2 regions of the Pedococcus aerophilus genome follow, and region 1 is predicted to be linked to the other one. Evidence: predicted binding sites of a transcription regulator. Region 1 holds the regulator's gene; the other holds the start of a gene.
What was found. Region 1 encodes Rex, which represses fermentation and respiration genes when NADH is low (regulators of the CRP and FNR family bind a similar motif). Its sites were predicted from a motif close to CTTGTGAANNNNTTCACAAG; they were not measured.

Region 1 (6,986 bases):
GGGACCCAAGGCGTTGCCGCGCGCCGGCTTCGGCAAGGACTCGGTCGAGGTCGAGGGCTATGTGCGCGGGTTCTCCCGCCGCCGTCCCGACGTCGAGATCTCCATGCTGCGGTTCGCCAACATCATCGGTCCCGGCATCCGCACCTCGCTCACGGACTACTTCGCGCTGCCCGTGGTCCCCGTGCCGTTCGGGTACGACGCCCGCCTGCAGTTCGTCCACGAGACCGACGCCATCGGCGCGCTCATGCTCGCGACCACCGGTCCGTCCGCCGGGATCACGAACATCTCCGGCGACGGCATCATCACGGTGACCCAGGCCGCCGGCATGGCCGGCCGCCCCGTCCTGCCCGTCCCGATGCCGGCCGCCGGCATCTTCGGGCTGATGGTCAAGCAGTCCGGCCTCGCCGACTTCAGCAGCGACCAGATCCAGTTCCTCGCGTACGGCCGCGGGCTCGACACCCGCCGGATGCGCGAGGTGCTCGGGTTCGAGCCGGCCTTCACCACCCGACAGGCCTTCGCCGACTACGTCCGCGGCATCGGCTCGGCCCTGCCCGGCGGGGCCGCCCTCGGTGCGGCGGTATCCGGCGTGGCCGGCTCCGCCGCCAACGCGATCGGCCACGTGTGGGCGGCAGGGAGGAACGACTGATGGCAGCGACGAAGTCCGCCACGAAGAAGGCGACCGCGAAGAAGGCGACCACGAAGAAGGCGACCGCGACGAAGGCGACCGCGAAGGCCGCCGCACCGCGCCGGGGCGCCCTGGCCGCAGGAGCGGCCCGTGCCTCGGGCGAGCGCGCCAAGCGCCGCAGCACCCCGCTCATCCAGTCGCCTGCACCGACCGCCACGACGGCGTCGGCACCGGCCGCGCCGACCGCACCGACGGCTGAGCCCGAGGTCATTGCTGCGACGGCGTCCGAGGTCGCCGCGACGCCGGCGCCGGGAGGTCCCACCGCCAAGCACCGTCCTCGTCCGGTGGCCAAGGCCGTTCCGAGCCGCAAGGCGGTGGCCCGCTCCGGGGCACGCACCGCCAAGCCGGCGAAGACGGTCCGCCCGGCGTCCCGACGCCCGTCCAAGCGCTCCGAACCGATCGCCCCCGCCGAGGCGTCACCGCGTCCCGCCAGGGTGCTCAAGGCCGTCCCCGACGACGCCGTGCTGCCTCCCGAGATCAGCGTCCCGACCCCTGACCGCAGCTCGCGCAGCGTGGCCCCCGGTGTCGAAGAGCTGCTCACCGCCGGCATCGCCGCCGTGCGGGTCGCTGCCGAGGCCGCAGGCATCTCGCCCGAGGACGTGGAGCGCCACCTCGCGTCGATGCTGTCCTACGTCCGCCGCCGGATCACCGGCGACTACGCCGTCGACGAGTTCGGCTTCGACGAGGACTTCACGAGGCACTTCTACCTCCCCGTGCTCCGACCGCTGTACCGCTCGTGGTTCCGGGTCGAGGTCCGCGGCATCGAGAACATCCCTGCCACCGGCGGCGGCCTGGTGGTCGCCAACCACTCGGGCACGATCGCCATGGACTCCCTGATGACCCAGGTGGCGGTCCACGACGAGCACCCGGCGCACCGCCACCTGCGCATGCTCGGCGCCGACCTGGTCTTCCAGACGCCGGTCGTCGGCCAGGTCGCCCGCAAGTCGGGCTCGACGCTCGCCGCGAACCCCGACGCCGAGCGGCTGCTGTCCAACGGTGAGCTGTGCGGCGTCTGGCCGGAGGGCTTCAAGGGTGTCGGCAAGCCGTTCAGCGAGCGCTACAAGCTCCAGCGCTTCGGCCGTGGCGGGTTCGTCTCCGCCGCCCTGCGCACCGGTGCGCCGATCATCCCGTGCTCGATCGTCGGCGCCGAGGAGATCTACCCGATCATCGGCAACATGAAGGCCGTCGCCCGGCTGTTCGGCGCCCCCTACGCGCCGATCACGCCGACCTGGCCGCTGCTCGGCCCGCTCGGGCTGATCCCGCTGCCCAGCAAGTGGATCATCGAGTTCGGGCGCCCGGTGGAGACCGCCGACCTCGGGCCCGGTGCCGCGGACGACCCCATGCTCGTCTTCGACCTCACCGACCAGGTGCGCGAGACCATCCAGCAGACCTTGTACTCGCTGCTCATGCAGCGTCGCTCCGTCTTCTTCTGACAGGCTGACAGCCCTGGGGTCAGGGAAGCTTGATGGTGGCGCCCGGCAGGGTGACCGGCCCGAGCGTCGAACCGGGCACGGTCGCGGTCACGCCACCGGTGCCGACGGTCGCCGAGGGCAACGGCACCGAGACGGTCCCGGAGGGGACGGGGACGGTGGCCGAGATGGTGGGCAGCGTGGCGGTGGCACCGCCGGTCGACAAGGTCGCGCCGACGCCGCCGGCCCCGATGGTCGCCCCACTCGTCCCGGCCGTCACGCTCGGGGTGGGCGTGCTGCCGCCCACGCCTGCCCCTGCGCCCCCGCCTCCTGCGCCACCGGTGACCGGGGCGTCGGGGACGGTGATGCCTCCGCCGGCCGTGGCCGGGACGGAGGCCGTGCCGGGTCGCGGGGCGCCCGATGTCGCACTCGTGGAGCTCGTCGTGACGTCGGGCAGGGACGCTGGCCCCAGCCCGGTGGTCAGAGCCTCGCCGCACTGGCTGCCACAGGCCGCGATCCGTCGGGACGTGGTGACCTGCGACTCGCGCAGCAGCGACTCGAGACGACCCAGCGCCGGAAGCGATGCTGGCGGCACCTCGGTGCGGAGCGCCTCGACCTGGGGGATCGCCCGGGTCGTGAAGTCGCGCAGGGCCAGCAGTGCCTGCGGGTTGCCGGTGCGGGCGTAGTCGCGGTCGAGCGCGCGCTGACCGCCGAGGACCGACTCGGCCGCGGCGCCCAGCGCGGTGTCGATGTCGCGGCTGTCGGGCTCGCTGCGGGCAGCCAGCGCCCGGCTGTCCGAGATGTGCTCCTGGGCCTGTCCGAGGTACGTCGTGCCGCGCTCGTAGTCGCTGGTGGACAGGCGGACGGCCACCCCGTCGAGCCAGCCCTTGACGGGGTACAACGACTCACCGGGGACGGCCGAGCGGGAGGCGGCGCCGACGACGGCGCCGACGAGCAGGGCAGAGGCCGCGGCGCCTGCGAGAGCTCGCGGCAGACCCCGGCCGACGACCACGACCACCGGTGTCACCCGGGTGGCGGCTCGTCGAGCGGTGGCTGCGCGGGCAGCGGCTGCGGTGGGCGCGGGGAGCGTGTCGGCCTCGGCCATGAGGCGCACGCGCAGGGCCGCCACGAAGTCGGGGTCGGGCCCGGGGGTCCGGGGTCCGGTGGCGCCGAGCCGCCGGCTGGTCTCGAGCAGCGTCACGACACCGGGGTCGTCGACGCGCTCTCCCTCGAGGGCGCGCTGGAAACGGTCAGCGGAACGGTTCAGGACTGGCATGCCGACACCTCCCTCCCCAGCTCGGTCGCGGTCTTCTGTGCTGAGAACGACGTCGCGGGACGGAAGTTACGCGAGGGGACGAGGGCGGTCGGTAGCGCGGTCCGGAGGGCCGCACCGCGGCGTCGCGCCACGACGACGGCAGGTTCAGAGCTCGGCATCGGCGAGCTCCCGGTGCAGCGACCGCACGGCGCGCAGCTGGAGCTGCTTGACCGCCCCCTCGGACTTGCCGAGGACCTTGGCCGTCTCGGCCAGGGTGAGGCCCTGGAGGAAACGCAGCACGACGCACTCGGCCTGCTCGGGCTTGAGGTTCTTCACCGCCGTGAGCAGCCGTTCGTCGCGCAACCGGTCGAGCACCTCCTGGTCGGGGGCGTCGACGCTGCGGTCGGCGTCGAGCATGTCGGCGGTGGTGACCTCCATGCGGAAGCGGGCCGACTTGGCGTTGTCGGTGATGAGGTTGCGGGCGATGGTGATGAACCAGGCTGCGATGTCGCGGCCCTGCCACGAGAAGGAGTCCATCCGCCGCAGGGCGCGCAGGAACGTCTCGGACGTGATGTCCTCGGCGAGCTGCTGACCGCCGACCCGGACGTAGACGTAGCGGTAGACCACGTCGACGTAGCGTTCGTAGAGCATCCCGAACGCCTCGGCGTCGCCCCGCTGCGCGAGCTCGACGAGCGCGCTGATCCGCTCGAAGTCCTGGGGCGCCTCGCCCGGGCCGAAGCCGGCCCGCGCCGCCGAGCCCGTGCCGGACCCGCCCGGTCCGGCATCCATGGTGCCGGCGTCGCCGGCGAGGCTGAGGACGACCCGGAGCTGGTCGAGGAAGTGCGCGGTGGCCGGTCCCATCCCGTGATCGACCGGAGCCCGGACGCCAGCGGCAGGTCGCGCACCCCCAGCAACGACCCCGTCGCCGACGGGGAACCCCACGGCTGCCGGCGAGGGCGGCGCGAGGGCAGCACGCAGCACCGCGAACGGGTCCGCGGCACGACGACGTGGGCGATTCCTGATGGGGGAGACCTCCTGGCGGCACAGTTTTGCCGATATCGAGGCGTTTGTCAGGAGACCTGCGCCACACCCGGACGCACCTGCACCCCGTCGCACGGGAACTCAGGTACCGACGGGTAGCCCCACAGCCGTCGCCGCAGGGGGTAACAGGCCGGCCCGGGCCGCATACGCTGGTCCGGTGCCCGACCACGACCCGACCGAGACCGGCAGGCCGCCTCGTGTGCGGCTCCTCGGGAAGCCCGGCTGCCACCTGTGCGACGACGCGCGTGCCGTGATCGCCCGTGTGGCAGCAGACCTCGGCGTCGGGTGGTGGGAGGAGTCGGTGCTCGACGACCCCGCCCTGATGGCGGAGTACGGCGAGCAGATCCCCGTGACCTTCGTGGACGGGCGCCAGCACGACTACTGGCGGGTCGACGAGGCGCGGCTCCGGGCGGCGCTGCGCGGTTGACGTCACGGGCTCGTGGCGGGCCTGGTGACCTGGCTCACGCCGCCCGTGAGACGGCTGCTTGTGACTTTGTGCATCAGTTCACAAAGGCGTAATCTGCCATGCAGGCAGCCCGCGTCAGCCAGGTGCGGACCCTGCAACACGAAGGAGCCGGAGAAGACGTTGTCTGCCGACCCGAGCGCTCGTCGGGGCATCCCCGACGCCACGGTGGCACGGTTGCCGGAGTACCTGCGCGCCCTGACGGGCTTCGCCGAGCGAGGGATCACCTCGGTCTCCTCCGAGGAGCTGGCGGCTGCCGCGGGAGTCCGTAGCGCCAAGCTGCGCAAGGACCTGTCGCACCTCGGTTCCTACGGCGTCCGCGGTGTCGGCTACGAGGTCGACCACCTCGCCTACCAGATCTCCCGCGAGCTCGGCCTCACCCAGGACTGGCCCGTGGCCATCGTCGGCATGGGCAACCTCGGGCACGCGCTCGCCGCCTACAGCGGGTTCGCGACGCGCGGCTTCCGCGTCGTCGCCCTGCTGGACCAGGACACCGCCCTGCACGAGCAGGAGATCGCGGGCCTGCCGGTGCAGCCCATGGACGCGCTGCCCTCCCTCGTCACCGACCAGGGCCTGGCCATCGGCGTCATCGCGACGCCCGCGGCGTCGGCCCAGTCGGTCTGCGACCAGCTCGTCGGCGCCGGGGTGCGCTCCATCCTCAACTTCGCTCCGTGCGTCCTCGTCGTCCCCGAGGGCGTCGACGTCCGCAAGGTCGACCTCTCCACCGAGCTGCAGATCCTCGCCTTCCACGAGCAGCGCAAGTCGCTCGCCGCTCAGGGTGCGCTCGACACCGTCGCCAAGGCGGTGTCCCGATGAGCCTGGTAGTCCTCGGACTGTCCCACCACACCGCGCCTTTGCCGCTGCTCGAGTCGATGTCCCTCGACGCCTCGGGCCGTTCCGAGCTGGCCGCGAGCCTGTTCGGCCGCGACAACCTCTCCGAGGTCACCGTGGTGTCCACGTGCAACCGCACCGAGGTGTATGCCGAGTCGCTCACCTTCCACGGCGCGGTCACCGACATCACCGATGCCCTCACCGAGGTCACCGGGGTGCCCCGCGACGAGCTGCGCGAGCACCTCTACGTCCACTACGAGGACCGCGCCATCGCGCACGCCTTCACCGTCGCCTGCGGGCTCGACTCGATGGCGGTCGGCGAGGCCCAGATCCTCGGGCAGATGCGGACCTCCCTTCGCGAGGCGCAGCGGGCAGGCCACGCCGGACCCTCCCTCAACACCCTCTTCCAGCAGGCGCTGCGCGTCGGCAAGCGTGCCCACACCGAGACCGGCATCGACGCCGTCAGCGTCTCGCTCGTCGAGGCGGGGCTGGCCCGCGCCGAGCGCGACCTCGGCTCGCTGTCCGGCCTTGACGTCCTGGTCGTCGGCGCCGGGGGCATGAGCTCGCTCGCCGCGACGACCGTGGCGCGTCGCGGCGCCCGGTCGCTGACGATCGTCAACCGCACCCTCTCCAAGGCGGTCCGCCTCGCCGAGCGCACCGGCGGCCGGGCCCGCCCGCTCGACGAGCTCCACCGCGCGCTGGCCGGCGCCGACGTCGTCATCTCCTGCACCGGGTCGACCGGGGTGGTCGTGGACCTCGCCGGCGCCGCCGACGCCCAGGTGCTGCGCGCCGGCCGCCCGCAGGCCTACGTCGACCTCGCCCTGCCGCACGACGTGGCCCCCGAGGTGGACTCCCTCAACGGCGTCAGCCTCGCCGGCCTCGCCTCCCTGGGCGCAGACCTGTCCGGTGGTGCGACCTCCAGCGAGGTGCAGCAGGTCGCCGACCTCGTCATCGGCGAGGTCGCGTCCTACCTCACGTCGCGCGCCGCCGAGACCGTCGCCCCCACCGTCGCCGCGCTGCGCTCGCACGCCGCCGACGTCGTCGCCGGCGAGCTCTCCCGCCTCGAGCAGCGGCTGCCCGACCTCGACGACACCGAGCGGGCCGAGGTCCAGCTCGCCGTGCACCGCATCGTCGAGAAGCTGCTGCACACCCCGACGGTCCGCGTGAAGGAGCTCGCCGTGGGTGGCCACGGCGACGGGTACGCCCAGGCCCTGCGCGAGCTGTTCGACCTGCGTCCCGGCGAGGCCGCCACCGCGTCCGTGCCCCCGGAGCGGGGAGGTATGCCGTGAGCGCCGCGACCGC
Region 2 (6,986 bases), 460 kb from region 1:
AGGAGGTCCGCGCGGGCGTGACGGACCTCGTGACCAGGTTCCCGGCATACCCTCGAGGCTGAGTCCCGACCCACCCGAGAGGCGCCTGAGTGCGCGAGTACCTCCTCGTCCTGATGGTCGCCGCGGTGATCACGTATGCCGCGACGCCGCTCATGCGTGCCATCGCCGTGCGCACCGGGGCCTTCACCCCGGTGCGCGACCGTGACGTCCACTCGACGCCGATCCCGCGCCTGGGCGGGGTGGCGATCTTCCTGGGGTTCGCGGCCTCGATGCTCGCGGCCAGCCAGCTGCCCTACCTCGGTCAGGTCTTCGCCCTCGGTCCCGAGCTCAAGGGGACGCTGCTCGGCGCTGGGATCGTCTGCCTGCTCGGGGCGATCGACGACGTGCGTGAGCTCGACTGGCTGACCAAGCTGGGTGGGCAGATGATCGCCGCCGGGATCATGGCGTTCAGCGGGGTGATGTTGTTCCAGCTGCCGATCGGCGGGGTGACGGTGCTGCCCGAGCCCTTCATGGTGGGGCTCACGGTGTTCGCCGTCGTCGTGTTCACCAACGCCGTGAACTTCATCGACGGGCTCGACGGACTCGCGGCGGGGGTCGTCGTCATCGCCGCCTCGGCGTTCTTCATCTACAGCTACGGCATCTCGCGCACCTTCGACCCGCCGAACGTGTTCTCCTCGGCGACGTTCATCTCCGCCGCCCTGATCGGCTGCTGCCTGGGCTTCCTGCCGCACAACTACCACCCGGCCCGGTTGTTCATGGGGGACTCGGGGGCGCTGCTCCTCGGCCTGCTGCTGGCCGCGGCGACGATCTCCACCACGGGCAACGTCACCCCCTCGCAGGTGAGCACGAACCCCGTCGCCGCGACGCTGCTGCCGCTCGTCGTCCCCGGCGCGATCATCCTGCTGCCCCTGGTCGACATCCTGCTCGCCGTGGTGCGCCGCACGGCGAGGGGGGAGCGGCCCTGGAGCCCGGACAAGCAGCACCTGCACCACCGGATGCTGCAGATCGGCCACGGGCACCGTCGGGCGGTGCTGCTGCTGTGGCTGTGGGCGGCGGTCGCGGCCCTGGGTGCCGTGAGCTTCATCTTCCTCGAGCCGTGGGTCGCGGCCGGGGGTGTCCTCGGGGCGGTGCTCCTCGTCGGCGTCCTCACCGTGTGGCTGCCGCAGTGGGCGCCCGCGGGCGGGCGGGCCCGGCGCGTCCTGTAGCCGCACCTCCCACCCCGGCTGCGGCGATGGTGTCAGCCGGTCTGGAGCAGCCGTGCCTCGAGCCCTTCGCGGACCGTCGGCCACTCGTCGGCGAGGATGCTGAAGACCACCGTGTCGCGGAACGTCCCGTCGGCGCGCCTCGTGTGCCGGCGCAGCACCCCCTCGCGGGTGGCGCCGAGCCTGGCGATCGCGGCCTGCGAGCGGGTGTTCACGGCGTCGGTCTGGATCTTGACCCGCCCGAACCCCAGCTCGAAGGCGTGCCCGAGCAGCAGGAGCTTGCACTCGGGGTTCACCGCGGTGCCCCACCAGCGCGAGCCGTAGAGAGTCCAGCCGATGTGGGCGCGCTCGTTGACGACGTCGACGTCGCCCAGCGACGTGGTGCCCACGACCGTGCCCGCGTCACCCAGCCCGCCGACCCCGGTGAGCCGGACCGTGTATGCCGTGCGGCCGGCTCCGCGTGCCGCGATCGCCGCCGCGACCCACGCCTGCGTCGCCGCGAGGTCCGGGGGAGGGGCCGCCATGACGTAGCCCTGCGTGTAGACGACCGGGTCGCTGTGGACCACGTGCAGGCCCTCGGCGTCCTCCGGGCGGACGGGGTCGAGGCGCACGTGGCGACCGACCAGTGGGACGCCGGTGGGCAGGGTGGCACTCATCCCGGCAGGCTAGCGGCGGCACCGGCCCGGTCCCGGACGAGGCGGCTTTGGTGGCCGGAAGCGCTTGTGATACCTTTCACAAGCGCCCACAGACGGGTGTGACCAACCCTTTCGCCAGGCAGTCCAGCCCCGACGATCAGGCAGGCCATCGATGACGCAGCAGAGCGCCCAGACGGGTTCCTACCCGTTCAGCGCGACCTTGCGCGGATCCCTGGTCCCCACTCTCGTCGTGGGGTTGGTGACCTCGGTCGTGCTGGCACTCGTGCGCGGTGTGGACGGGGGGCTGTCCGCCGTCGTCGGCGTCGTCATCGCCGTCGTGTTCTTCGCCTCGGGCCTGCTGGTCATGGACAAGGTCGTCAAGGACAAGAACCCCGTCCTGTTCATGGCCGTGGGCATGAGCGTGTACTTCGCCCAGGTGCTGGTCCTGCTCGGGGTCCTCGTCGTCGCCCGCCGCGTCGACAGCCTCGACAGCCGTGCCGCCGGCATCGCGATGCTGGTCGCCGTCGTCACCTGGCAGGTGGCCCAGATGCGCGCGTGGCGCAACGCCCGCGTGCCCGTCTACGACACCCCCGCAGAGGGCGCCCCGACCCCCGGGTCGCCCGCGGACCAGACCCCCCGGACCACGACGACGGGAGAGGGCCAGTGACCGCAAGGTCCCGCGTCGCCCCCCGGTCATGGAGTCGGGTAGCGTACCTACCGTTCTGCGCCGAGCCGGCGTCGAGCATGCGTTCGTCCCGGTTGTCCCGCACCGACCGTGAAGTCCTCGGGGTGCTCGGGTTGATCGTCAGTTCATTCGAGGAGAGGCAGTGAGCCCAAACATGGTGTCTGCGGACCTGGTCGCGAACCTCGTGGCCGCAGGAGGCGAAGGCGGGTTCGAGACCCCCGGCGTCGCCGACTTCTGGTGGCCGGTGGTGCCGTTCGACGGAACCGGCCCGTGGGTGCTCACCCGTCCTGCGCTGGTGCTGCTGATCTCGGTGGGCATCCTGGGCTGGTTCTTCGTCTCGGTGTCGCGCAAGATGACCGTCGTCCCCGGCAAGACGCAGTTCATGGCCGAGGGGGCGTACAACTTCGTGCGCAACACCATCGGCCGCGACATCATCGGCACCAAGGACTTCATGCAGTTCGTGCCGCTGCTGTTCACCTTGTTCACGATGATCCTCCTGAACAACCTCTTCGGGATCATCCCGTTCGTGCAGTTCCCGACGATGAGCCGGGTCGGCATCCCGATCGTGCTCACGCTGATCGTCTACGTCGTCTACCACACGGTCGCGATCCGTCGTAAGCACGGCGTCCTCCCGTACTTCAAGTCCCTGATCCCCCCGGGCCTGCCCGGCTGGCTCAAGCCGATCCTGTTCGTCCTGGAGTTCCTCACCTACTTCGTCATCCGCCCGCTGACGCTCGCGCTGCGACTGTTCGGCAACATGCTGGCGGGTCACCTCATGCTGCTGGTCTTCATCCTCGGCGGCGAGTACCTCCTGCTGCACGGCAGCAACCTCTTCCTGAACTTCTCGGGCGTCCTCGCCTTCGGGTTCTCGATCGGCATGACGTTCTTCGAGCTCCTCATCGAGTTCCTGCAGGCGTTCATCTTCACCCTGCTTGCGGCGCTGTACATCTCGGACGCGGTGTCCGAGCACCACTAGCCGTTCGACCGTCGAGGCCACAGGCCTCGCGTGCACCACCTGAATATCCACACCCCCGACACCGGGAAGCGGTCCCGGTGCCACCGAAAGGAACACAGACATGACTGGCGACATTGCCTACCTCGGATACGGCCTCGCCGCGATCGGCCCCGGCATCGGTGTCGGTCTGATCTTCGCCGCCTACATCAACGGCGTCGCGCGTCAGCCCGAGGCTCGCGGAATGCTCCAGACCATCGCCTTCACCGGCATGGCGATCACCGAGGCCCTGGCCATCCTGGGTCTGGTCTTCGCGTTCGTCTTCCAGGGCTGACCTCCACCGAGTCGTCATCCCCCTGCCCGAGCTCCAACAGATAGGAAGCGACGTGTCACTCGCATCCGTAGTCGCCGCTGAAGGCGTGGGTTTCCCCTCGGGGTTCCCGCTGCTCCCGCACCCCGCCGAGATGATCGTCGGGCTGATCTCCTTCGGGATCTTGTACTGGTTGTACAAGACCAAGGTCGTCCCGCGCATGGAGGAGCTGTACGCCGAGCGGACCGCCGCCATCGAGGGCGGTATGCAGCAGGCCGAAGAGGCCCAGCAGCAGGCCCAGGCTGCCCTGGAGCAGTACCAGGCCCAGCTGGCCGAGGCTCGCGCCGAGGCCGCGCGCATCCGCGAGGAGGCTCGCGAGCAGGGTGCGGCGATCGTCGTGGAGATGCGCGGTCACGCGCAGACCGAGGCGGCTCGCATCACCGAGGCCGCGCACAAGCAGATCGAGGCGGAGCGCCAGCAGGCCGTCGTCTCCCTGCGTGCAGAGGTGGGTCGCCTGTCGACCGACCTGGCCAGCCGCATCGTCGGTGAGTCCCTCGAGGACGAGGCCCGCCAGCGTGGCATCGTCGACCGCTTCCTCGCCGAGCTCGAGTCTGGACAGGTCCAGCCCGAGAAGGTCGGAGAGGGCGCCTGATGCGTGGTTCTTCGCGCGCCTCCGCCATCGCCGGGAGCACGGCCCTCGAGGCCGCGCTCTCCGCGGGGACGGACCGCCGGACCCTCGCCGAGGAGCTCCTCGCCGTCACGGCGCTCATCGACAGCAGCGCCACGCTGCGCCGGGCCCTCGCGGACCCGTCGCGCGAGGCGTCCGGGAAGCAGGAGCTCGCCGAGCGCCTTCTCTCGGGCAAGGTCTCCCCGGAGACCGTCGTCGTGGTGAAGGCCCTCGTGGGCCAGCGCTGGGCGACCGAGCGCGACCTGTCGGACACCGTCGAGCGGCTCGGGATCGAGGCACTGCTCGCCGGTGCCGAGGCCAACGGGTCCATCGACCGGGTCGAGGACGAGCTGTTCCGCTTCGAGCGGATCGTGGCCGGCAACCCGGACCTGCGTGACCGCCTGACGAACCGTCAGGGTGACCCGCAGGCCAAGGCGTCGGTCGTCTCGCAGCTCCTCGAGGGCAAGGCCAGCGAGGAGACGGTCCGGCTCGCACGCCAGGCCGTGCTGGCCCCCCGCGGGCGCAAGCTCGACCGCACGCTCGAGGGCTACCTCGCGCTCGCGGCCACGCGGCGCGAGCAGGTCACGGCCGTCGTCACTGCGGCGACCGACCTCACCGAGCAGCAGCGCGAGCGCCTTGCCGCGGCACTGCAGAACATCTACGGCAAGACCATCGTGCTCCAGGTCGTCCGCGACGAGCAGGTCATCGGTGGCATCCGCGTGCAGGTCGGCGACGAGGTCGTCGACGGCACGGTCCTGCGGCGCCTCGACGAGGCCCGCAGGCACATCGCCGGCTGACGGCGCGCACCACAACTCCAGAGCACGACCACCACAACGCCTTCCGGTCCGAGCCCCCTCGGCGCCGGTCACTGCACCACTCAAGGGAGAAGAGATCAGATGACGGAGCTTTCGATCCGTCCGGAGGAGATCCGGGACGCACTGGACAACTTCGTTCAGTCCTACGAGCCCGGCACGGCCTCCCGCGAAGAGGTCGGCCGCGTCAGCGACGCCGGCGACGGCATCGCCCACGTCGAGGGCCTGCCCTCGTGCATGACCAACGAGCTGCTCGAGTTCGAGGACGGCACGCTGGGCCTCGCGCTCAACCTCGACGTCCACGAGATCGGCGTCGTCATCCTCGGTGACTTCTCCGCGATCGAGGAGGGCCAGGAGGTCAAGCGGACCGGAGAGGTGCTCTCCGTGCCCGTCGGTGACGCGTTCCTCGGTCGTGTCGTCAACCCGCTCGGCCAGCCGATCGACGGCCTCGGCGAGGTCGCCACGACCGAGCGTCGTGCCCTCGAGCTGCAGGCCCCCACCGTGGTGCAGCGCAAGTCGGTGCACGAGCCGCTGCAGACCGGCCTCAAGGCCGTCGACGCCATGACCCCCATCGGTCGCGGCCAGCGCCAGCTCATCATCGGTGACCGCCAGACCGGCAAGACCACGGTCGCGGTCGACACGATCATCAACCAGAAGCAGAACTGGGACTCGGGCGACCCCGAGAAGCAGGTCCGCTGCATCTACGTCGCCATGGGCCAGAAGGGCTCCACCATCGCTGCCGTCCGCGGCACGCTGGAAGAGGCCGGCGCCCTCGAGTACACGACCATCGTCGCGGCCCCCGCGTCCGACTCGGCCGGCTTCAAGTACCTCGCGCCGTACACCGGCTCGGCCATCGGCCAGCACTGGATGTACCAGGGCAAGCACGTCCTCATCGTGTTCGACGACCTCTCCAAGCAGGCCGAGGCCTACCGCGCCGTGTCGCTGCTGCTGCGTCGTCCGCCGGGCCGCGAGGCCTACCCCGGTGACGTCTTCTACCTGCACTCCCGCCTGCTGGAGCGTTGCGCGAAGCTGTCCGACGAGCTCGGCGCCGGCTCCATGACGGGTCTGCCGATCATCGAGACCAAGGCCGGTGACGTGTCCGCCTACATCCCGACCAACGTCATCTCGATCACGGACGGCCAGATCTACCTCCAGGCCGACCTGTTCAACGCCAACGTGCGTCCCGCGATCGACGTGGGTGTCTCCGTCTCCCGTGTCGGTGGCGCTGCGCAGATCAAGGCCATGAAGGAGGTCTCCGGTCGTCTGAAGCTCGACCTCGCGCAGTTCCGCGCCATGGAGGCCTTCGCCATGTTCGCCTCGGACCTCGACCCGGCCTCGCGTGCCCAACTCGCGAAGGGTGCCCGCCTCGTCGAGCTCCTCAAGCAGAAGCAGGCTGCGCCGTTCCCGGTCGAGGAGCAGGTCGTCTCCATCTGGACCGGCACCACCGGCCAGCTCGACTCCGTCGCGGTGGAGGACGTGTCCCGCTTCGAGACCGAGTTCCTCGACTACCTGCGTCGCGAGAAGAAGGGCCTCTTGGACGCCATCCGCGAGTCCAAGAAGTTCGAGGACGAGACCCGCTCCGGTCTCGAGGAGGCCGTGACGGCCTTCAAGCAGCAGTTCGCCGCCTCCGGCTCCGAGAACACCCCCGTCGGCCACGAGGCCGACCCGGGCGAGCTCGAGCACGAGGTCGAGCAGGAGCAGATCGTCAAGCAGAAGCGCTGAG

Region 2: the regulator Rex is predicted to act here: its motif matches at 1,922-1,941, upstream of ABD286_RS05370 (Cg1360 family ATP-synthase-associated protein).

The regions. Positions count from the first base shown of each region.
Region 1 covers NZ_BAAARN010000001.1:1,604,228-1,611,213, reverse strand. The annotation lists gene ABD286_RS07650 (NAD-dependent epimerase/dehydratase family protein) at 1-646, shown strand, start outside; gene ABD286_RS07645 (lysophospholipid acyltransferase family protein) at 646-2,118, shown strand; gene ABD286_RS07640 (DUF5667 domain-containing protein) at 2,138-3,370, opposite strand; gene ABD286_RS07635 (sigma-70 family RNA polymerase sigma factor) at 3,515-4,210, opposite strand; gene ABD286_RS07630 (glutaredoxin family protein) at 4,548-4,817, shown strand; gene ABD286_RS07625 (redox-sensing transcriptional repressor Rex) at 4,977-5,669, shown strand; gene ABD286_RS07620 (glutamyl-tRNA reductase) at 5,666-6,973, shown strand; gene hemC (hydroxymethylbilane synthase) at 6,970-6,986, shown strand, end outside.
Region 2 covers NZ_BAAARN010000001.1:1,142,541-1,149,526, reverse strand. The annotation lists gene ABD286_RS05385 (serine hydroxymethyltransferase) at 1-62, shown strand, start outside; gene ABD286_RS05380 (MraY family glycosyltransferase) at 90-1,205, shown strand; gene ABD286_RS05375 (GNAT family N-acetyltransferase) at 1,238-1,858, opposite strand; gene ABD286_RS05370 (Cg1360 family ATP-synthase-associated protein) at 2,010-2,504, shown strand; gene atpB (F0F1 ATP synthase subunit A) at 2,665-3,498, shown strand; gene atpE (ATP synthase F0 subunit C) at 3,599-3,808, shown strand; gene ABD286_RS05355 (F0F1 ATP synthase subunit B) at 3,861-4,436, shown strand; gene ABD286_RS05350 (F0F1 ATP synthase subunit delta) at 4,436-5,248, shown strand; gene atpA (F0F1 ATP synthase subunit alpha) at 5,348-6,985, shown strand.